Regions from separate parts of the Ensifer sp. 38_S197 genome, predicted to be linked through region 1. Evidence: predicted binding sites of a transcription regulator. Region 1 holds the regulator's gene; each other region holds the start of a gene.
What was found. Region 1 encodes PhoB, which activates phosphate uptake and scavenging genes when phosphate is short. Its sites were predicted from a motif close to TGTCATNNANCTGTCAT; they were not measured.

Region 1 (5,358 bases):
ATCAACAACCTCGCAGCCGTTCCGTCGATCGTCTACGGTCTGTTGGGCCTCGCCGTCTTCATCAACTTTGCCGGCATGCCGCGCTCGGCGGCTGTCGTCGGCGGCTTCGTGCTGACGCTGATGACGTTGCCGACGATCATCATCGCCACGCGCGCGGCCCTGAAGGCGGTTCCGCCGTCCATCCGCTCGGCGGCACTCGGTCTCGGCGCCTCGAAGATGCAGACCATCTTCCATCACGTTCTGCCGCTGGCGATGCCGGGCATTCTGACCGGTACGATCATCGGCCTTGCCCACGCGCTTGGCGAAACCGCGCCGCTGCTGTTGATCGGCATGGTCGCCTTCGTCGTCGACTATCCCGGTTCGCCGATGGAGCCGTCGACGGCGCTGCCAGTGCAGATCTACATGTGGGCCAACGAGGCCGAACGCGCCTTCGTCGAGCGCACCTCCGGCGCGATCATCATTCTTCTCATCTTCCTCGTCGTCATGAACCTTGGCGCCATTCTGTTGCGACGTCGCTTTGAGCGCCGTTGGTAGTGAGGTAATTTCTATGAACATCATGTCAGAAGCAGCAGTCGAGAAGGCCTTGGATCAGAAAATGAACACTGTGCCCTACAAGATGATCGGCAAGGATGTGTCGGTCTACTACGGCGAGAAGCGGGCGCTTTTCGACGTCAACCTCAACATCCGCGAGAATACGGTAACGGCTCTGATCGGCCCGTCCGGTTGCGGCAAGTCGACCTTCCTGCGCACGCTGAACCGTATGAACGACACCATCGAGAACTGCCGTGTCACCGGCAAGATCACGCTCGATGAGGACGACATCTACGATCCGACCATCGATGTGGTCGAGCTGCGCGCCCGCGTCGGCATGGTCTTCCAGAAGCCGAACCCGTTCCCGAAGTCGATCTACGACAACGTCGCCTACGGTCCGCGCATCCACGGGCTTGCCCGCACCAAGGCGGATTTCGACGAGATCGTCGAAACCAGCCTGCAGAAAGCCGGCCTGTTCAACGAAGTGAAGGATCGCCTGCATGAACCGGGCACCGGCCTTTCCGGTGGCCAGCAGCAGCGCCTTTGCATCGCGCGCGCCGTTGCCGTCAGCCCGGAAGTCATCCTGATGGACGAGCCCTGTTCGGCCCTCGACCCGATCGCGACGGCCAAGGTCGAGGAGCTCATCCACGAACTGCGCACGAACTTCACGATCGTCATCGTGACCCACTCGATGCAGCAGGCCGCCCGCGTGTCGCAGCGCACCGCCATGTTCCACCTCGGCAATCTCGTCGAGGAGAACGACACCGACAAGATGTTCACCAATCCGGATGACCAGCGCACCCAGGATTACATCATGGGCCGCTTCGGCTGAGGCCAATGACGGCTGCAACAGTAACTGGAAAGCGCCCGCAAGGATCGACGATCATGTCCATGCATATCATGTCCGCCTATGACGAAGAACTGAAGTACCTGACGCGCCGCATCTCGGAAATGGGCGGTCTCGCCGAGCAGATGGTCGCCGAATCCGTTCGCGCCCTGGTCAATTCCGACCTGGCTCTGGCGCAGAAGGTGATCTCGGACGACACCATCCTCGACGATGCCGAGCGCCAGATCGGCGAGAAGGCGATCGTCACGATCGCCAAGCGCCAGCCGGTCGCCGCCGACCTTCGCGAGATCATGGGGTCGATCCGCATCGCCTCCGACCTGGAGCGTGTCGGCGACCTCGGCAAGAACACCGCCAAGCGCGTGATCGCCGTCGCCGGTTCCGGCATCCCGCGCAAGCTTGCCCGCGGTCTCGAGCACCTCGCCGAGCTTGCCCTGGTGCAGCTCAAGGAAGTACTCGACGTCTATGCCTCGCGTTCGCCGGAAAAGGCCAACAGCATTCGCGAGCGGGACGAGGAGATCGATGCGATCTACACCTCGCTGTTCCGCGAGCTGCTGACCTACATGATGGAAGACCCGCGCAACATCACGCCCTGCACGCATCTTCTGTTCTGCGCCAAGAACATCGAGCGCATCGGCGACCACGCGACCAATATCGCCGAGACGATCTATTACATGGCAACGGGTGCCCAGCCGGAAGGCGAGCGTCCGAAGGATGACAATACGTCGACGTTGGGCTCGGTCAACGACTGAGCGTTAGACGCGCCGTTCGCAATGCATGCCCCGTGAATATCACCTGGTCGCGGCTCCGGTCGCGGCCCCGAATTCCTGTATCTGAAGCATGCGGCTTTCGCACTGCCTTTGAAAAACGCGGAAATGCTCCAGATTTAGAGTGTCTGAGCGCCGGCCCGGCCACTGGAGCCGCACGGCGCTCGCGGTAAGGAGACGTTACCTGATGTTGCCAAAAATCGCCGTGGTCGAAGACGAAGAGGCGCTGAGCGTCCTGTTGCGTTACAATCTGGAAGCGGAAGGCTTCGACGTCGATACGATCCTCAGGGGTGACGAGGCGGAGATCCGGCTCCAGGAACGCCTGCCCGACCTTCTGATCCTCGACTGGATGCTGCCCGGCGTCTCCGGCATCGAGCTTTGCCGTCGGCTGCGCCAGCGCCCGGAGACGGAGCGGCTGCCGATCATCATGCTGACGGCGCGCGGCGAGGAAAGCGAGCGCGTTCGCGGTCTCGCGACCGGTGCCGACGACTACGTGGTTAAACCCTTCTCGACGCCGGAACTGATGGCTCGCGTCAAGGCGATGCTTCGCCGGGCGAAGCCCGAAGTGCTCTCGACGCTGCTGCGCTGCGGCGACATCGAGCTTGACAGGGAAACCCATCGCGTTCATCGCCGCAGCCGCGAGGTTCGCCTGGGACCGACGGAATTCCGCCTGCTCGAGTTCCTGATGTCCTCTCCGGGCCGGGTCTTCTCGCGCTCGCAGTTGCTGGATGGCGTCTGGGGTCACGACATCTATGTCGACGAAAGGACCGTCGACGTGCATGTCGGCCGCCTGCGCAAGGCGTTGAACTTCTCGACCATGCCGGACGTCATTCGCACGGTCCGCGGCGCCGGCTACTCGCTCGAAAGCTGAGAGGGGCCAACGACAGGCAATTAAAAAGGGGCCGATCAGCCCCTTTTCTTTTGTTCCTGTGCGGAGCTTCAGCGCATCCGCCGACGCTCGGCCGACGGCTGGTAGGCAAGCCGTGCATGGAAGTTGCAATAGGGCGAGGACTCCGGCGAGTCATTGCCGCAGAAGTGGAATTCTTCCTTCAGCGGATCGCCGATCGGCCACTTGCAGGTGCGTTCGGTGAGCTGGGTCAGCTCAAGGCGGCGCGACATCGGCACGACCACGTCCGTGCTGATGCTGAAGTTCTGCTCGGCCACGAGATCGACTTCGATCTCTTCCTTGAGAACGGTGGCGCCGGACGGACGGGCAACGGTGCGGGTCGAAACGCGCGAGGCGTAGTTCGGAGCGCGCGGGGCCGAGGTCGGCCGCTTCGGGCGGGCCGCCGCCGTGGCGCTGCCGCCAGCCTTGGCGCGTCCGGGAAGGCTCAGGCGGTGAACCTTGCCGATGACAGCGTTACGGCTGACGCCGCCGAGCTGCGCCGCGATCTGGCTTGCGCTCAGGCCCTCGGACCAAAGCTTCTTCAGTTTCTCCACCCGCTCGTCAGTCCAGTTCATCTCTGCACTCTCCGTTCTCAGCGTTGGGGATGGCAGAATCCCTCACCGCACCCCGGCTGAACCCCGAGGTTGCAAACGCGATAACTCTTTTGGTGACTAGGTCCGCCGCATGCGTCTAGTAATTGAATGTTAACGTACTGACCGCTGGACTCCGTGGCAAGAGTCCGGGGAATCACGCCGAATCGAATTCGTAGTTTTCCCCAACTTGCTCGATCAGCGTTGCATTTTTGCAAGCCCTTCCGGCCGATTTTTTCGTCGCAGGGAAACGGGTCTCGCCATCGCGCTGCAAGGCTTGGTTTTGTTGACATTGCGGTGCGAAATGGGAATAGTGCCTGCGCCGCCGAAAGGCGGCATTTTTGATTTTTATCGGGCCGCATGAAGCTGCGGTACCGATGCCGATTGGAGTGAAGGAGAGCCTCGCATGACTGCAACCACGCCGCTTTACGATACCTACATGCGCGCGCCGTTGCGTTTCGAGCGAGGAGAGGGCGTCTGGTTGATCGCCGAAGACGGCTCGCGTTACCTCGATTTCGCCGCCGGCGTTGCCGTGAACTCGCTCGGCCACGCGCATCCGCATCTCGTCGAGGCGCTGAAGGCGCAGGCCGAGAAGGTCTGGCACCTTTCCAACCTTTACGAAGTTCCGGGGCAGGAAAGCCTTGGCCGCCGCCTGGCTGCCGTCACTTTCGCCGATCGGGTCTTCTTTACCAATTCCGGTGCGGAAGCGCTGGAATGCGCGATCAAGACGGCGCGGCGCTATCACTTCGCCAAGGGCCAGCCGGAGAAGTTTCACGTCATCACCTTCGAGGGCGCCTTCCACGGCCGCACGATCGCGACGATCGCCGCCGGGGGCCAGCAGAAGTACATCGAAGGTTTCGGACCAAAGGCCCCGGGCTTCTATCAGGTTCCGTTCGGCGACCTCGCGGCCGTCAAGAATGCGATCACCGAAGAGACCGCCGCGATCCTGATCGAGCCGATCCAGGGCGAGGGCGGCATTCGCCCGGCGACGAAGGAATTCCTGCAGGAACTGCGCGCGCTCTGCGACGAGTTCGGCCTGCTCCTGATCCTCGACGAGGTCCAGACCGGCGTCGGCCGTACCGGCAAGCTCTTCGCCCATGAATGGGCGGGCATCCGCCCGGATATCATGGCCGTTGCGAAGGGCATCGGCGGCGGCTTCCCGCTCGGTGCTTGCCTGGCGACGGAAGAGGCGGCGGCCGGCATGGTGGCGGGCACGCATGGCTCCACCTATGGCGGCAACCCTCTGGCGATGGCCGTCGGCAACGCCGTGCTTGACGTCATCCTCGCTGACGGCTTCCTCGCCCATGTGCGCGATGTGGCGCTCGTCTTCCGCCAGGGACTCGCCTCGCTGAAAGACCGCTACCCGGACGTCATCGAGGACATCCGCGGCGACGGCCTGATGCTGGGCATCAAGGTAAAGGGCCCCTCGGCCGATCTTTTGAAGGAAATCCGCGCCGAGAAGCTCCTGGCCGTGCCGGCGGGCGACAATGTGCTGCGCTTGCTGCCGCCGCTGACGGTGACGGCGGAGGAAGCGCGCGAGGGCCTTGCGCGCATCGAGCGCGCTGCCGAAGCAGTTCGGAAGGCCGGCGGCAACGCCGCTGCTTAACGGATAGGACCGACGCCGACACAGGGTGTTAGAATGACCCTCGTGCGTTCACGCGGAATGCGGGCGCACCACGGATCGATTTTTCAGACAGGAACCGAGTACGATGGCAGGCACCAGACATTTTCTCGATCTTT
Region 2 (5,358 bases), 580 kb from region 1:
CAAGCACGAAAACGGCGGCTACGTCACGCCGTACGAATGCGCCGGCGAAGACGCGACCTATATCTCGCGCATCCGCGAAGACGCCACGGTCGAAAACGGCCTCAACCTGTGGGTTGTCTCCGACAACCTGCGCAAGGGCGCCGCACTGAACGCGATCCAGATCGCCGAGCTCCTGGTCAACCGTGGCCTTATCAAGCCGCGCAAGCAGGCGGCCTGAAAGAGGCTGTAGAGCAGTTCGCTCCCGCCGAGCTCATCCGGGCTTGGCGGGTTTCCTGTTTCACGGGCCATGGGCGGTGTCGCCCCGGAATCACGTGAAACCACGATAAAGTTACCCGCCACTCCCGGTAGGTGACACCGCCGGCGAAGGCTGGCATTTTTTGAAAGCAACGAGATTCGGGCTATGACGGGGTATTTCATGCACAGGGCAAAGTGCGTAGCAGTGGGGCTTGCTGCCCTGATTTCGACTGCAATTTTTCCGGCTATGGCATCTGCTGCCCAATGCGGCAATGACGGCAGCGGCTTTGCTGCCTGGGTGCAGAACTTCAAGCAGGAAGCCTCCGGCAACGGGATCAGCCCTGCAGTCCTCGATCGCGCCCTGTCGAGCGTCTCCTACAACAAGGCGACGATCCGCGCCGACCGCGGCCAGAAGAGCTTCAAGCTGTCGCTTGACCAGTTCATGCAGAAGCGCGGTGGCCAGGCGATCATTTCCCGCGGCAAGAAGATGAAGCAGCAGAACGCCGCGCTGTTCACCAGCATCGAGCAGCGTTTCGGCGTGCCGGCCGGCCCGCTGATCGCCATCTGGGGCATGGAGACCGGCTTCGGCGGCTTCATGGGCAAGGAGCATACGCTCTCGGCCGTGTCGACGCTTGCCTATGACTGCCGCCGCTCGGACTACTTCACCGACCAGCTCTATGCGGCGCTGCAGCTCGTGCAGCGCGGCGATCTGAGCCCGGATGCGCACGGTGCTGCCCACGGCGAGATCGGCCAGACCCAGTTCCTGCCGGCCAACGTCTTGAAGTACGGCGTCGATGGCGATGGCAATGGCCACATCGACATGGTGCGTTCCAAGGCCGACGCACTGGCTTCGACCGCCAACTTCCTGCGCGGCCACGGCTGGCAGCCGGGTGCGGGCTATCAGCCCGGCCAGGCGAACTTCGCTGCGATCCAGGGCTGGAACGCGGCAAGCGTCTACCAGCAGGCAATTGCCATCATCGGCGCGGAGATCGACGGCCTCTGATCTTTCGGATATCCGACCTTTTCTGAGAAAGTCTCAAGCCCGGTTCGAATGGACCGGGCTTTTTGCTGGCTACATGCCCGGACGGGAGAAGTCGCCGGTCGCCGGGTCCATCACCCAGAGCTCGCCGGTCGAGATGTCGAACCAGGCGCCATGCAGATGCAGCTTGCCCTTGGCCTCAAGGATCTGAACGCAGGGAAAGGTGCGCAGGTTTGCAAGCGAGTTGCGGATCGAGACCCGCTCGAGCGCGCGCTGGCGCTCCGCCTGGGTCATGATGTCGTTGCTCTGGATCTGCTCGGCTGCCGGCTTCAGGAGGTGCATCCAGCGACCGATGAAATCACCGGGCGACAAGGGCTCGGCATCCGGATCGAGTGCCGCCTTGATGCCGCCACAGCGGCCATGCCCCATCACGACGATATCGCTGACGCGCAACGACTGCACGGCGAACTCCAGGGCGGCCGACGTCGAGTGATAATGACCGTCGGGTTCATAGGGCGGCATCAGATTGGCAACGTTGCGCACGACGAAGAGTTCGCCCGGGCCGCTGTCGAAGATCGTTTCCGGCGCCGCACGCGAATCGCAACAGGCGACGACCATCGTCTTCGGCTTCTGGCCGGATTCCGCGAGCGCCTTGTAGCGTTTCTGCTGTTCGTTGAAGCGGCCATTCATGAAGTTGTGGTAGCCGTTCAGAAGGTGATCCGGAAAACGCTGCTGCTGCTTGTCCATCGGTTTCTCCGCTGCTGCTTCGAGCCAGACGCGGGCCTTCGCCCGCATCACGCTCCAAGTCATGAAAATCATCATGATCTAAAGTTCAATCCACGATGTCTTCCAGGCATCGTCGATGAACAGCTTCTTCTATTTTCTATTTTCGCCGTATCTGATTCGGATGCACCAGACGGCGCATCTGCACCATCGCCATCGGCGTCGAAAGGCTCGAGGCATCCTGCTCGATCGTCAGTTCATCGGCACCGCGCTTGACGCTGCGCGCGATGATCTCGAACACGCTCGCGGTCGCCATCTGCAATGCGCGCTCTTCCGACAGTCCTTCGAGAAGTCGCGCAAGGAACACGGCAGTCAGCAAGTCGCCTGTGCCATTCGGCGGATTCTCGACCAGCCGATGCTCGGCGAGCAGCGCATGATTGCCCGAAAGGAAGAGGTTGCCCGTGCCGCCGCTCATCATCGGCACTGCCGAGGTCACCAGCACGCGGGCCGGGCCGAGGCCGAGAGCAGCATCGAGGATTGCCGTATTCGTTTCCAGCGTGGCGCCGGAGAGCCAGGCAAGCTCGAAGCGGTTCGGCGTCGCCAGATTGGCAAGCGGCAGCAACCGGTCGCGAATAGCCGTCGCGGTCGCCTCCGGAACATAGAGCCCGCCGGCATCGCCGATGACGGGATCGCAGGCATAGATGAGCTTGGGATTACGCTCCCTGAGGGCTGCCACCAGGCGCGCGACACCTTCGGCCTGACCGGTCGAGCCGAGATAGCCCGAAAGCACGGCGCGCACCTCGCCCACCCAGGGCGCTGCAATGAGATCGTCGATTACCGACTGGAAATCCGCATCCGGAATGGTGACCCGCGTCGAGCGCCCATGCCCGGGATGCCAGGGAAGAATGACCGTCGGCAGTGCCCAGACCGGATGCCCCAGCGTCTCCAGCGCGAAGACTGCGGCCCGGTTGCCGACCTTGCCACGCACGACATGGCTCGAGATGACGATGACGGCGCCGGGCAGGGAGGGCATTTCGGGCATCGACGAGTCCAATCCTTCAGTCTAGAAACTCTGATCACCCGACTGTCACCGCCCTGTCAACAGCCGATGGCAGATGGGTCCCGCAGAAGCCGCTGGCGTTTTCGTGCTTTTTCATCGATTTTCGAGCAATTTTCGCGAAATTGCCTTCGATTTAAATGGATTTAAGCTGTTTTCACGTGAAATTCTCCGATTTTGGGCTCGATTTTGCCGAAATCGGCGTAAAAAGCGGTCGCCATTAGCCATGGTTCTGATAGGGTTTGGCCTATCATGAGTGGGAGAGACTTCATGGGCGTGAAATACAATCCGAAGCGGGACAGACACATCGACGCAGCAAAGGCGGCCGCCATCAAACTGGGCGTCGACGGGCTGGCGCCGGAGATCCTCTTCGGTGGGGCCAGCAACGACGACCTCGATCTCTATTCGGCGGACATGCTGGCGCTGATTGCAGCCCATGCGCACCGTGAACTCGCCCGCTGGGACGGCGGCAAGCCACAGGTTTCGGTCGAGAGCGTCGCCGGCGTCGCACCTGGCGGCACCGAGGTTTCTATCATCGCGATTACCGAACGCAACATGCCGTTTCTCTATGATTCGATCATGGGAGAGATCACCAGCACGCACCGCGATATTCACCTCGCGATCCACCCCATTCTGGTTCAGGAACCGGGCAAGCCGGCGAAGCTCTTCGATCCGGAAGAGGCAAGCGATCCGGCGCACCGCGTCAGCCACATCCAGATCCATCTGACCAAGCTCGCGCCCGTCGAGGCCGAACATCTCAGCAACCGCATTCGCGACGTGCTGGAGCAGGTGCATCAGACCGTGCACGACTGGCCGGCGATGACGGCGCTGCTCGACCAGGCCATGCAGGAGCTCGAGGCCTACAATGCGTCGCGCAAGAAGAGCGACCGCGACGAGGCGCTCGCCTTCCTTCGCTGGCTGCGCGACAACAACTTCACCTTCCTCGGCATGCGCGAATACACCTATTCGGGCAAGGGCGAGAAGGCAGCCGTCGAACGCGGCAAGGGCAGGGGCCTCGGTATTCTTTCCAACCCGGACGTCCGCGTCCTGCGCCAGGGCAAGGACGCGGTGCTGACCACGCCGGAAATCCTCGCCTTCCTTGACGGTCCGGATTTCCTGATCGTCACCAAGGCCAACGTCAAGTCGGTCGTGCATCGCCGCGCCTATATGGACTATGTCGGCGTCAAGCGTTTTGATGCCGACGGCAATGTCACCGGGGAACTGCGCATCGTCGGCCTGTTTACCTCCACGGCCTACACCCGCCAGGCATCCGAGATCCCGCTGCTGCGCCACAAGATCGAGAAGATCGTCGATCACTTCGGCTACGATCCGCAGAGCCATTCCGGCAAGATGCTGGCAAACACGCTGGAATCCTACCCGCGTGACGACCTGTTCCAGATCGATGTCGGCCTGCTTGCCGCCTTCTGCGAGCAGATCAACGAACTCGGCGACCGGCCGCGCATTCGCGTGCTGCCGCGCATCGACCATTTCGACCGTTTCGTCTCGGTCATCGTCTTCGTGCCGCGCGAACAATATGATTCGGACGTTCGCGAGAAGATCGGCGACTACCTGAAGACGGTCTATGACGGCCGCGTCTCGGCTTACTACCCGGCCTTCCCGGAAGGCGGCCTGGCCCGCGTCCACTTCATTATCGGCCGTTCCGCCGGCAAGACCCCGCGCATTCCGCAGGCCAAGCTCGAGGAAGCCGTTCGTGAAATCGTGACGCGCTGGATCGACCGGTTCGATCTGCTCGCGCGCAAGGACGGCATCGGACTCAATGTCGACGAGGCCTATCAGTCGTTCTTCACGCCGGCGGAAGCCTATGCGGACCTCGCGGGTATCGCCGCCTGCAAGACGGAAGACCCGATCCGGATCTCCTTCTATCACTACCCGCGCGCCGTCACGCGCGCTGATACGGCAGAGCTGAAGATCTTCCATGCCGGCGAGCCCGTATCGCTGTCGCGCCGCGTGCCGCTGCTCGAAAACCTCGGTTTCCGGGTGATCAGCGAGCAGACCTACGACATCGGCGTCGAGGCCCATGGCGAAGACGAGCGCAAGGTCGTGCTGCACGACATGGAGCTGATCCACCGCGACGGACACACGCTGAACCTCGACAAGACGGGCCCGGCCCTGGAAGAGGCCTTCCTCGCCGCCTGGAACGGCACGATCGAGGACGACAACTTCAACCGGCTGATCCTGCTTGCTGGGCTCAATGCCCGCGAAGTCACGGTGCTGCGCGCCTATGCCCGCTATCTGCGCCAGGCCGGCATCACCTATTCGCAGGGCTATATCGCCGACACGCTGAACAAGTATCCGGCGATCGCAGCCGATATCTTCAAGCTGTTCGTGACCCGCATGGATCCGA
Region 3 (5,358 bases), 760 kb from region 1:
ACCAGTAGAGGCGGGTGACGCCGGAAGCGCGAAAATCGCCGGCGAAAATCAATCCGCCGCGTTGTTGCGGAGCCAGGTTTCCAGTGCGGCGATCACCGACAGCCGCAGGCTTGCGCCCTTGGACAAGGCGCGGGTGAGGGACATGTCGTCGCCGGCAAAACCCATCTCGGCCATGATGTCGTTCGCACGCATCCGGCGGCGGTTCATGACGGTGCGGATTTCGGAGATCGCTTCGGGAAGCAGGTAGCGGCCGCTGGCAATGGCGGAGGGTTGGTGCGCCGCGCGTGGCGGATCGACTTCAACCTGTGTTGCGGCCAGTTTCACGGCGTCGTTGCCGCTCAGCCAGTTCAGGAAAGCCTCGCGTTCGGCGGGGCTTGCCTTGGTCCAGGAATTCTTGAGCTTGTCGAGGCGGGTGCGCTCGTCCTTGAGCCCTGCCGCGACGAGCGCCTTGCGCAGTGACGGGATGCGGCCGGAGAGCAAATCCGCATGGATATCAGGGAAATCGAGCTTCAGGCGCTGCATGTCACCGGTTTCGTCGCGCTTGGTTTTCTTCGACATGCTCATTCCCGCGTCGTTCGTCCAGGCCGTTTCAGCGAAACCACATGCCTCGTCTCCGCAACCGCGTGAACTTGGCGAAGCAGCGCTTTCGCGTTTCTGGCGCAGCCGCGCGGATGACAATGCAGGGTGCCTGAGCCGAGGTGATCTCGTCCAAGCCTCCGCCGCGCTCCCACGCTTCTGCGCGACATGCTCTAGCGTGGTCGATCGCCCGGTGCGAGCGAAATAGCCCACTATCCTCTGTCCTTTACGGACCATTGCCGATAGAACCGGGATCGAAGCGGTGCGCCGCGCGATATCCAATCGGTATGTTCGCTCGACGCTTTGACGTCATGCATCCAGCTTTACGCAAGTCCCTTCGCCTATCGTCACCTCAATGGCCGGGATGTGACACGGCGAATGAAGGACAATGATATGTCAACCGATATCGAGCATTATCGCGACCCATCCGATTCGATGGTCGCCCTCTATCTCGCCAACAACGACGGCGACGAACTCACCGATGCCCTAGTCGCCGCGCTTGAAGACGCGTTCCGCATTCTGCGCGACGAGATCTCCGGCGAGACGATGCACTGAAGCGGTGCCGCTTATCGCGGCCGCTGGTTGGGTTGCCGCCGTAGCCGCCATGTCCGATGGACGCTGTCCGACGGAAGAATGCTCGTCAGCCCCAGTGCGCAGCTCTTCTCGGTTCGATCGAGATGTCTTGTCGCGTCAGTTTTTCCGCAGCAGCGCCTCCACCGAAAGAGCGGCCGCCAGCACCGCCGCATCCGTTCCTTTCCTGCCCACCAGCATCATGCCGGCCGGGCGCTGGAGGTTCGGCATCGGCAGCGTGATGGCGCTGAGGTCGAACTGGTTGGCGATCTGGCAATTGCGCAGCAACAGATCCTCCACGCGGTTGTATTCCGCCCGGTCCGCTTCGACGCTTGCGATCGGCACGGCGGCGATCGGTGTCGTCGGCAGCGCGATGAGATCGTAGGGCGAAAGCCGCTCGTCCATTGCGGCGGCGAGCCCGCGCCGCGTTTCCAGCAAGGCGGCGATGGCTGCATCGGGTACGGTGAGACGGCGCCGAAGCGGCAGCTTGACCCTGTCGTCGACGGGGGCCGCGGCGTCATTCAGCCAGCCGGCATGGATGCGGCTTGCTTCCAGCCCGGCGATCGAGCCGATTCGCGTCGCTTCGCCGAGCTTCTCCATCAGGTCCTCCAATGTGAAGTCGGCGATTTCCGCGCCGGCCTTGGCCAACCGGCCGAGGCTTGCCGAGAAGGCATCGGCGATTTCGGGCGAGAGGTCTTCGAACAGCCTTCCCCGGGGGATGCCGATGCGAAGGCCTGCAATCGGGCGAGCGACAAGCGGTTTCGGTTGCTCACCGGTCATCACGGCATCAGCCGTCGCGCAATCGGCAACCGTTCGCGCAAGCGGCCCGAGCGAATCGAGGGCGGGCGACAGCGGAAAGGCGCCCTGGAGTGGAATGCGGCTGGCGGTCGGCTTGAAGCCGACGATGCCGTTCAGCGCCGCGGGGATGCGTATGGAGCCGCCGGTGTCGGAACCGATGGCAATGTCGCAAGTGCCTTCGGCTGCCGAAACCCCGGCGCCGGAAGACGAGCCGCCGGGGATGAGGCTCTCGTTTGTGGCGTTGCCGGGCACCGGGTAGTGCGGATTGAGGCCGACCGCGGTGAAGGCGAATTCCGTCATATGGGTCTTGCCGATGATCACAGCGCCGGCAGCGCGCAGTCGCTGAATGGCGAGGGCATCTTTCGCGGCCGGGACCGCATTGCGGCGGATGATGGAGCCGGCAAGCGTCGGTTCGCCGGCAACGTCGAAAAGGTCCTTGATCGAAACGATCTTGCCGTCGAGCGGACCGAGGCTCGTGCCGTCCCGTCGGCGGCGGTCGGCGGCATCGGCTTCCGCGCGGGCATTTTCCGCATAGAGGCGCACGAAGGCTTTTTCTTCGCGCCGGCGATCGTTGAGCCGGCTCAGGATCTGTTCCATGCGGTCGCGGGCGGGAGTGTTGGCGGAGTGAGACACGATGATGACCTGTCGATTTGGTGTCGCCGCGCGGCGGCATGAGGCGGGATCATTGCCCGGATTCGCATCTGCGGTCAGGCTTTCTTCTTTGATAGCAGCATTGGCGGCGAAAGCCATTGCTCCGATGCCGAACGAGGTGGTCCCGACCTTCACCGAACTGTCGCCAAACCGTTCAAATAGTTTCATGCGGCTGTTACGTCGCTGACATCGGCATGACCAAAGGTCCGGCACGCGCGGTCGCGCTGCCGAATCGGAGGTCTGTTTGGCCGATATCCTCAAGACGCTTTCCCGGCGTTCTTTCCTGCTTTCCGCCGGTGCCGCGGGCTTCGTCGCCTCATCCGGCCTTGCGACACCCTTCTATGCTAGAGGCTACGGCCGGCCGGAATTCATTCACGGAGTGCAATCGGGTGATGTCGATACCTCCTCCGGCATGATCTGGACCCGAGTGGATCGACCGTCGCGGGTGTCGGTCGAGTATTCGACGACCGAGAGCTTTGCCAATCCGGTTCGGCTTGCCGATCTCACGGCGACGCCCCAAACCGATTGCGCGGTCAAGTGTTCGCTCGACGGGCTGCTGCTGGACCAAGACATCTTCTACCGTTTCACCGCCACGGATCTTTATGATGTCAATCGTGTCTCCGAGCCGGTGGTCGGCCGGTTTCGCACCGCCCCCTTGCGCAAGCGCTCGGTCCGGTTTGTCTGGTCCGGCGATACGGCGGGCCAGGGCTGGGGCATCGACGATGTCGGTATGAAGACCTATTCGACCATGCGGCTGCACGAGCCGGATTTCTTCATTCATTCCGGCGATACGATCTATGCCGACAACCCCATCCCCGACGAGATTCCCCTTCGCGATGGCGGCGTCTGGAAGAACCAGGTGGTCACGCATGAGAAGCGCGACGTGGCGCGCACGCTCGAGGAATATCGCGGCCAATGGAAATACAACCTGCTCGACGAGCATGTCCGGCAGTTGAACGCGGTCTGCCCCACCTTCTACCAGTGGGATGACCATGAGGTCCTGAACAACTGGTCGGCCTCGACCGATCTTCGCGACGATCCGCGCTATCCGGAAAAGGACGTCGCCGTCTATGCCGAGCGGGCGGCCCGGGCGTTCCACGAGATGACACCGATCCGCACACCGGCGACGCAGCCCGGCCGCATCTTCCGCAAGGTCGGCTATGGGCCGTTGCTCGACGTGTTCTTCGTCGACCTCAGATCCTATCGCGGCGCCAACCAGGGCGAGGGCGGCGGTGCGCTATTCGGCTGGCGGCAGGCGGACTGGCTGAAGCGCGAACTTGCCGCTTCGCGCGCGGTCTGGAAGGTGATCGCCTGCGACATGCCGATCGGTCTCGTCGTCTGGGACGATTATGCCAACAGGCGCGGTTCGGACGCGATCGCCAATGGCGACAATGGTGCGCCTCAGGGACGTGAGCGCGAATTCGCCGATCTCCTGCGTTTCATCCGCGACAACGGCATCGACAATCTCGTCTGGCTGACGGCGGACGTGCACTATACCGCCGCGCATCACTACGATCCCGCGCGCGCCGCCTTCAAGGACTTCACGCCTTTCTGGGAATTTGTGTCGGGGCCGCTGCATTCCGGCACCTATGGGCCGAAGGAGCTCGACATGACCTTCGGGCCGGAGGTCCGCTTCATCAAGGCGTCCGGCGGCGGCATCGACAGCAACCTGCCGCCATCGGCCGGTCTGCAGTTCTTCGGCATCGTCGATATCAACGGTCAGACAGAGCGGATGACGGTCCGTTTGATGGACCGGCAGGACCAGGAACTCTGGCGCGTGACGCTCGATCCGGCCGCGATTGCATGACGAATCTGGTCCAGGCCGGCCGCTTCTCAAACTCTGTTCGCGAGACCCCTGGCGGGTGCAAACCCATGGCCTACCGGCATTCGAACGCGGCGCTCGTGCGCGCGCCCCCTTTCGCAATCGCAAAAAAACCTGTATGAGCGCGACCATTGAAAAAGCGGCGTGGCCCATCGGGGCTTGCCCTGAACCTCCGAGACGAAAAATGAGCATTCGTAACATCGCGATTATCGCGCACGTCGACCATGGGAAAACGACCCTTGTTGACGAGCTCCTGAAGCAGTCGGGCTCGTTCCGCGAAAACCAGCGCGTTGCCGAGCGCGTCATGGACTCCAACGACCTCGAAAAAGAGCGCGGTATCACCATTCTCGCCAAGGCGACTTCGGTCGAATGGAAGGGAACCCGCATCAACATCGTCGATACCCCCGGCCACGCCGACTTTGGTGGTGAAGTCGAGCGCATCCTGTCGATGGTGGACGGCGCCATCGTTCTCGTCGACGCTTCTGAAGGCCCGATGCCGCAGACGAAGTTCGTCGTCGGCAAGGCGCTGAAGGTCGGCCTGAAGCCGATCGTCGCGATCAACAAGATCGACCGTCCGGACGGCCGCCACGAGGAAGTCATCAACGAAGTCTTCGACCTCTTCGCCAATCTCGACGCCTCCGACGAACAGCTCGACTTCCCGATCCTCTACGGTTCGGGCCGCGATGGCTGGATGAACGTCGCTCCCGAAGGTCCGAAGGACCAGGGCATGGCGCCGCTTCTCGACCTCGTTCTGAAGCACGTGCCGGAGCCGACGGTTGCCGAAGGTCCGTTCAGCATGATCGGCACGATCCTTGAAGCCAACCCCTTCCTCGGCCGCATCATCACCGGCCGTATCCATTCGGGCTCGCTGAAGCCGAACCAGGCCGTCAAGGTTCTGGGCCAGGACGGCAAGCTGCTCGAAAATGGCCGTATCTCGAAGA
Region 4 (5,358 bases), 1.6 Mb from region 1:
CATCGAGATTGGGGAAGACCAGCAGGTTGGCTTCGCCCGGCAGGCTGCTGTCCGGCATGACGCGCTGGCGCAGCGCTTCCGAGATTGCCGCATCGCCGTGCATTTCACCGTCGACTTCGAGGTCGGGCGCGAGTTCCCGCACGAGCTGGAGCGCCTTGCGCATCTTGGTGGCGCTTTCCGAATCGCGCGAACCGAAGTTCGAATGCGAGACGAGGGCTGCACGCGGCGTGATGCCGAAGCGGCGGATTTCCTGTGCCGCCATGACGGTGGTCTGGGCGATTTCCTCGGCGCTCGGGCAGTAGCTCACATAGGTATCGGTGAAGAAGGTGGCGCCGCGCTGCGAGATCAGCAGGCTGAGCGCGGAGAAGTCGAGCACGCCCTCGCGCTTGCCGATGATCTGCGAAACGTCGCGCATGTGGCGGGAATAGCGGCCCTCGACGCCGCAGATCAGCGCATCCGCTTCGCCGCGCTTGACGGCCAGCGCGCCGATCACGGTCGTGTTGGTGCGCACGATCGTACGGGCGGCTTCCGGGATCACGCCCAGGCGGCCGACGAGCGAGAAATAGTCCTCGACATAGTCGCGATAGCGCGGATCGCCTTCGGGGTTGACCACTTCGAAATCGACATCGGGACGGATGCGCAGGCCGTAACGGCGCAGGCGCGTCTCGATGATCTGCGGACGGCCGATCAGGATCGGGCGGGCCGTGCCTTCTTCGAGAAGAACCTGGGCGGCGCGCAGCACGCGTTCGTCTTCGCCTTCGGCAAAGATCACGCGGTTCTTCTGGGCGTTCTTCGCCGCGGCGAAGACCGGCTTCATGATGAAGCCCGAGCGGAAGACGAAGCGGTTCAGCTTGTCGAGATAGGCGTCATAGTCCTGGATCGGACGGGTGGCGACGCCGCTCTCCTCGGCCGCCTTGGCGACGGCCGGCGCGATGCGCAGGATGAGGCGCTGATCGAAGGGCGAGGGGATCAGGTAATCCGGGCCGAAGACCGGGGTCTCGCCGGAATAGGCGCGGGCGGCGACGTCGGACGGCTCCTCGCGGGCAAGGCCGGCGATGGCGCGGACTGCCGCCATCTTCATTTCTTCGTTGATGGTGCTTGCGCCGCAATCGAGCGCGCCGCGGAAGATGTGCGGGAAGCAGAGAACGTTGTTGACCTGGTTCGGGAAATCCGAGCGGCCGGTGCAGATCATCGCATCCGGACGGGCGGCACGGGCAGCCTCCGGCATGATTTCCGGCGTCGGGTTGGCAAGCGCCATGATCAGCGGCTTCTCCGCCATCTGCACCAGCAGTTCCGGCTTCAGCACGCCGGCTGCGGAAAGTCCGAGGAACACGTCTGCGCCGGCGATGCTGTCGGCAAGCACGCGGTTGTCGCTCTCCTGCGCGTAGACGGACTTCCACTCGTCCATCAGCACTTCGCGGCCCTTGTAGACGAGGCCTTCGAGGTCATGCACCCAGATGTTCTCGCGCTTGGCGCCAAGCGTCACGAGCAGGTTGAGACAGGCGAGCGCGGCGGCACCGGCACCCGACGTGACGATCTTCGCCGTGGCGATATCCTTGCCCGCGAGTTCGAGGCCGTTGAGGATGGCGGCTGCGACGATGATGGCCGTTCCGTGCTGGTCGTCATGGAAGACCGGGATCTGCATCTTTTCGCGCAGGCGACGCTCGACCTCGAAACACTCGGGCGCCTTGATGTCTTCGAGGTTGATGCCGCCGAAGGTCGGTTCGAGCGCCGAGATGACATCGACCATGCGGTCGATGCTCGAGGCATCGATCTCGATGTCGAAGACGTCAATGCCGGCAAACTTCTTGAAGAGAACTGCCTTGCCTTCCATGACAGGCTTCGAAGCCAGCGGTCCGATATTGCCGAGGCCGAGCACGGCCGTGCCGTTGGAGATAACGGCGACCAGGTTGGCGCGGGCGGTGAAATCCGCGGCGGTTTCCGGGTTGTCGCGGATGGCGATGCAGGGGGCGGCGACACCAGGCGAATAGGCGAGCGCCAGGTCACGCTGGTTGCCGAGCGGCTTGGTGGGCTGGATTTCGAGCTTTCCCGGGCGAGGGTAACGGTGGAAGAAAAGGGCCTGCTGGTCGATGTCGCCGCTGGCCGGACCGGTTTGGGATTTCGTTTTGTCGCCCGTGTTCATTCTCTCGCATTCCTCATTCGTGGTCGTGCCTTTTGGCATGAATTCGGAACGAGGTACAGTTTTGCCGTATCGATTTTGACGGCCAGATGGGCGGCAAGGCGCTCATGTCATCTTCCTGAAACACGAGTCTGGTTTTCACGGGGGCAGAAAGCGTAACCCAGACGAGGCTGGCATGACGGCGCAGCAAGACAACTCCGTACGAAAGCTCAGGACGTTGTTCATCTCCGACGTCCATCTCGGGTCGAAGGCCGCCAAGACGGACTTCCTTCTCGATTTCCTGCGGTATCATGAAGCGGAGACGATCGTGCTGGTCGGCGACATCGTCGACGGTTGGCGGCTGAAGCGCAGCTGGTACTGGCCGCAGAACTGCAACGACGTCGTGCAGAAGCTTCTGCGCAAGGCACGCAAAGGCGCCCGCATCGTCTACGTCCCCGGCAATCACGACGAATTCCTGCGTGATTTTCCCGGCGTACATTTCGGCGGCATCGAGGTGGCGCAACGCTACCTTCACGAGGGCGCCGACGGCCGGAACTATCTGGTGCTCCATGGTGACGAGTTCGATGTCGTGGTGCGCAATGCCCGCATGCTCGCCTATCTCGGTGACTGGGCCTACGACACGGCGATCGCCATCAACATCGGCCTGGCCGCAATCCGCCGCCGCCTCGGCATGCCCTATTGGTCGTTCTCTTCCTGGGCCAAGCTTCAGGTGAAGCATGCCGTCAACTTCATCGGCGAGTTCCAGAAGGTGGTTGCCGACGAGGCCCGTCGCCACGATGCGCAGGGCGTGATCTGCGGGCACATCCACCACGCGGTCATCGAAGACATCGGCGACATCCGCTACATCAATACCGGCGACTGGGTGGAAAGCTGCACGGCGATTGCCGAGCATCATGACGGGACGATGGAACTCATCACCTGGCACCAGATGCGTGGCGGCGCCGTTGAAAGCGAAGCCTCCGGCGAAGCCGACAAGCTGCTTGCCCAATTGCTGACCCAGCGCGCCGCCTGATCGGAGAGCGACAGTTCGGCTCCTGTCGCGAAAACTAGGTTATGGCGAGGCCTGCCGGGGCTGTGCTAGAGATCGGGTACAGCCATCAGGTCAGCCGATGATTCCCACCTCAGCGCCCGCATCCGTGGGCCCTCCGCCGCGCCATTTCGCGCTTCGCATCGCCTTGCTCTTCTGCGCGCCGCTGATCGTCAACGGCTTCGCCATGCCGTATTTTCCAATGTGGTTGAGCACGCTCTCGATGACCGACTTCGAGATCGGCGTCGTCCTGGCGCTGCCGATGTTCGTGCGCGTCATCACGGCGCCGATCGCGGGCGTCATCGCCGACCGCCTCGGCGAGCGGACGATCGTGCTGATCTGGTCCGGCTTCCTGTCGCTCGCGACCGCACTGGTGCTGTTCTATTTCCGCGACTTCTGGCCGGTGCTGGTCATCTACACGCTGCAATCGGCGGTCTATTCGCCCTATGTGCCGATCGTCGAGGCGATTGCGCTCTCCGGCGTCCGGCGCTGGGGCTTCGACTACCCCCATATGCGGCTCTGGGGCTCGGTCGCATTCATCGGTGCGACGATGCTCGGCGGCTGGATGGTCGGCATTTTCGGCAGCGACATGGTGCTGCCGGCGATGGCGATCGGCTTCGGCCTGACGATCGCCATGGCCTATGCGGCGCCGCGTGTCGGCAAGCCGCGCCGGCCGTCGCCGATCACCGCGCTCACCGAGCCGCCGCCGAAGTCGCTCAAGCAGCTCGACCTGCAACTGCTCCTGATCGGCGTGACGCTGGTGAACGCCAGCCACGCGATGCTGTTCGCCTTCTCGGCGATCTACTGGCAGCAGATCGGCTACAGCGGCACCGAGATCGGCCTGCTCTGGAGCGCGGGCGTGGCGGCCGAAGTCACGATGTTCATCTTCGCCAAGGCGATCAGTCGCCGCTTCAGCGTGTGGGTGATGATCCTGTCGGGGTGTTCGCTTGCGGTGGTGCGCTGGATCATTTTCCCGATGAATCTCGGCTTCAGCGGCTATTTCGTCCTTCAGTGCTTCCACGCCTTCACCTACGCGATCATGCACACCGGCATGCAGCACAAGCTCGTCGAGCGGGTGGTGGAATCCCAGGAAGCGTCGGCCCAGGGACTCTATTTCTTCTACACCGGCATCTTCACCGCGATCTTCACCTTCCTGTCCGGCTATTTCTACGCCTGGTACGGCGTGAACGGCTTCTATTCGATGTCGGTCGTCGCCTTTGCGGGTTGCTGCTTCGCGGTGACCGCCTGGTATCTTCAGCCCCAGAGACGCGGCTCCGGGGGGAAGACGAGCGAAGCCTCGTAGCGCAGGCCGGGTGTGCGATCTTCGGCGAGCAGCAGCGGCCCGTCGAGGTCGACGAAATCAGCACCCTGGGCGACGAGGATCGCCGGGGCCATCGCCAGCGAACTGCCGACCATGCAGCCGACCATGACCTTGAGGCCGAGGGCTGCTGCCTGATCGCGCATGCGCAGCGCCTCGGTGAGGCCGCCGGTCTTGTCGAGCTTGATGTTGACCGCGTCATAGCGGCCGACAAGGGCGGCGAGGTCCTCGGTCGCGTGCACGCTTTCATCCGCGCAAATGGGGACGGGGCGGGCGACCGTCGCCAGCGCCTCGTCGCGCCCGGCCGGCAGCGGCTGCTCGATCAGGTCGATCCGTTCCTCGGCGCAGATCGCGAAGTGGTAGGCGAGCGTTTCGGGCGTCCAGCCTTCATTGGCATCGAGAATGATGCGGCTCTCCGGTGCGCCGGCCCGGACAGTGCGGATGCGGGCGGCATCGTCCGATGTGCCGACCTTGATCTTGAGAAGCGCCCGGTGGGCGTATTTCGCCGCCTGTTCGCGCATGGCATCCGGCTCGGCGAGCGACAGCGTATAGGCGGTCGTCAATGCGTCGGGTGAGGCTATGCCCGCAAGCGCATGAACAGGCTTGTTTTTCTGTTTGGCTTCCAGATCCCATAGGGCACAATCGACGGCGTTTCGCGCGGCACCCGGTTTCATCTGGCGCTGCAGTTCGGCACGGGTCAGGCCGCTTTCGATGCGCGGGCGAACGGAAGCGATCTCGGCCAGCACCGAATCGATCGTTTCTCCGTAGCGGCCGTAGGGCACGCACTCTCCGGAGCCGGTGTGGAGACCATCGCTGATTCGGCAAGTGACGACGCTTGCCGTCGTCTTGGAGCCGCGCGAGATCGTAAAGGTG

Region 2: AC1Z3V_RS16955 (NAD-glutamate dehydrogenase) is a predicted target of PhoB. The motif match lies at 3,022-3,038, and genes of this name have one in related genera.
Region 3: AC1Z3V_RS16110 (alkaline phosphatase D family protein) is a predicted target of PhoB. The motif match lies at 2,758-2,774, and genes of this name have one in related genera.
Region 4: AC1Z3V_RS27220 (UDP-2,3-diacylglucosamine diphosphatase) is a predicted target of PhoB. The motif match lies at 2,249-2,265, and genes of this name have one in related genera.

What each region holds. Positions count from the first base shown of each region.
Region 1 covers NZ_JBXOVZ010000002.1:1,357,979-1,363,336, forward strand. Annotated here, with positions in the region: gene pstA (phosphate ABC transporter permease PstA) at 1-534, shown strand, start outside; gene pstB (phosphate ABC transporter ATP-binding protein PstB) at 548-1,363, shown strand; gene phoU (phosphate signaling complex protein PhoU) at 1,414-2,127, shown strand; gene phoB (phosphate regulon transcriptional regulator PhoB) at 2,330-3,013, shown strand; gene AC1Z3V_RS19710 (GcrA family cell cycle regulator) at 3,082-3,603, opposite strand; gene AC1Z3V_RS19715 (aspartate aminotransferase family protein) at 4,025-5,224, shown strand; gene argF (ornithine carbamoyltransferase) at 5,328-5,358, shown strand, end outside.
Region 2 covers NZ_JBXOVZ010000002.1:777,244-782,601, forward strand. Annotated here, with positions in the region: gene AC1Z3V_RS16935 (aspartate-semialdehyde dehydrogenase) at 1-217, shown strand, start outside; gene AC1Z3V_RS16940 (lytic murein transglycosylase) at 416-1,237, shown strand; gene AC1Z3V_RS16945 (carbonic anhydrase) at 1,307-1,960, opposite strand; gene pdxY (pyridoxal kinase PdxY) at 2,097-2,978, opposite strand; gene AC1Z3V_RS16955 (NAD-glutamate dehydrogenase) at 3,264-5,358, shown strand, end outside.
Region 3 covers NZ_JBXOVZ010000002.1:595,422-600,779, reverse strand. Annotated here, with positions in the region: gene AC1Z3V_RS16125 (hypothetical protein) at 49-558, opposite strand; gene AC1Z3V_RS16120 (hypothetical protein) at 970-1,131, shown strand; gene AC1Z3V_RS16115 (amidase) at 1,267-2,541, opposite strand; gene AC1Z3V_RS16110 (alkaline phosphatase D family protein) at 2,840-4,402, shown strand; gene typA (translational GTPase TypA) at 4,602-5,358, shown strand, end outside.
Region 4 covers NZ_JBXOVZ010000002.1:2,924,330-2,929,687, reverse strand. Annotated here, with positions in the region: gene AC1Z3V_RS27225 (NADP-dependent malic enzyme) at 1-2,143, opposite strand, end outside; gene AC1Z3V_RS27220 (UDP-2,3-diacylglucosamine diphosphatase) at 2,316-3,152, shown strand; gene AC1Z3V_RS27215 (MFS transporter) at 3,250-4,470, shown strand; gene dgcA (N-acetyl-D-Glu racemase DgcA) at 4,422-5,358, opposite strand, start outside.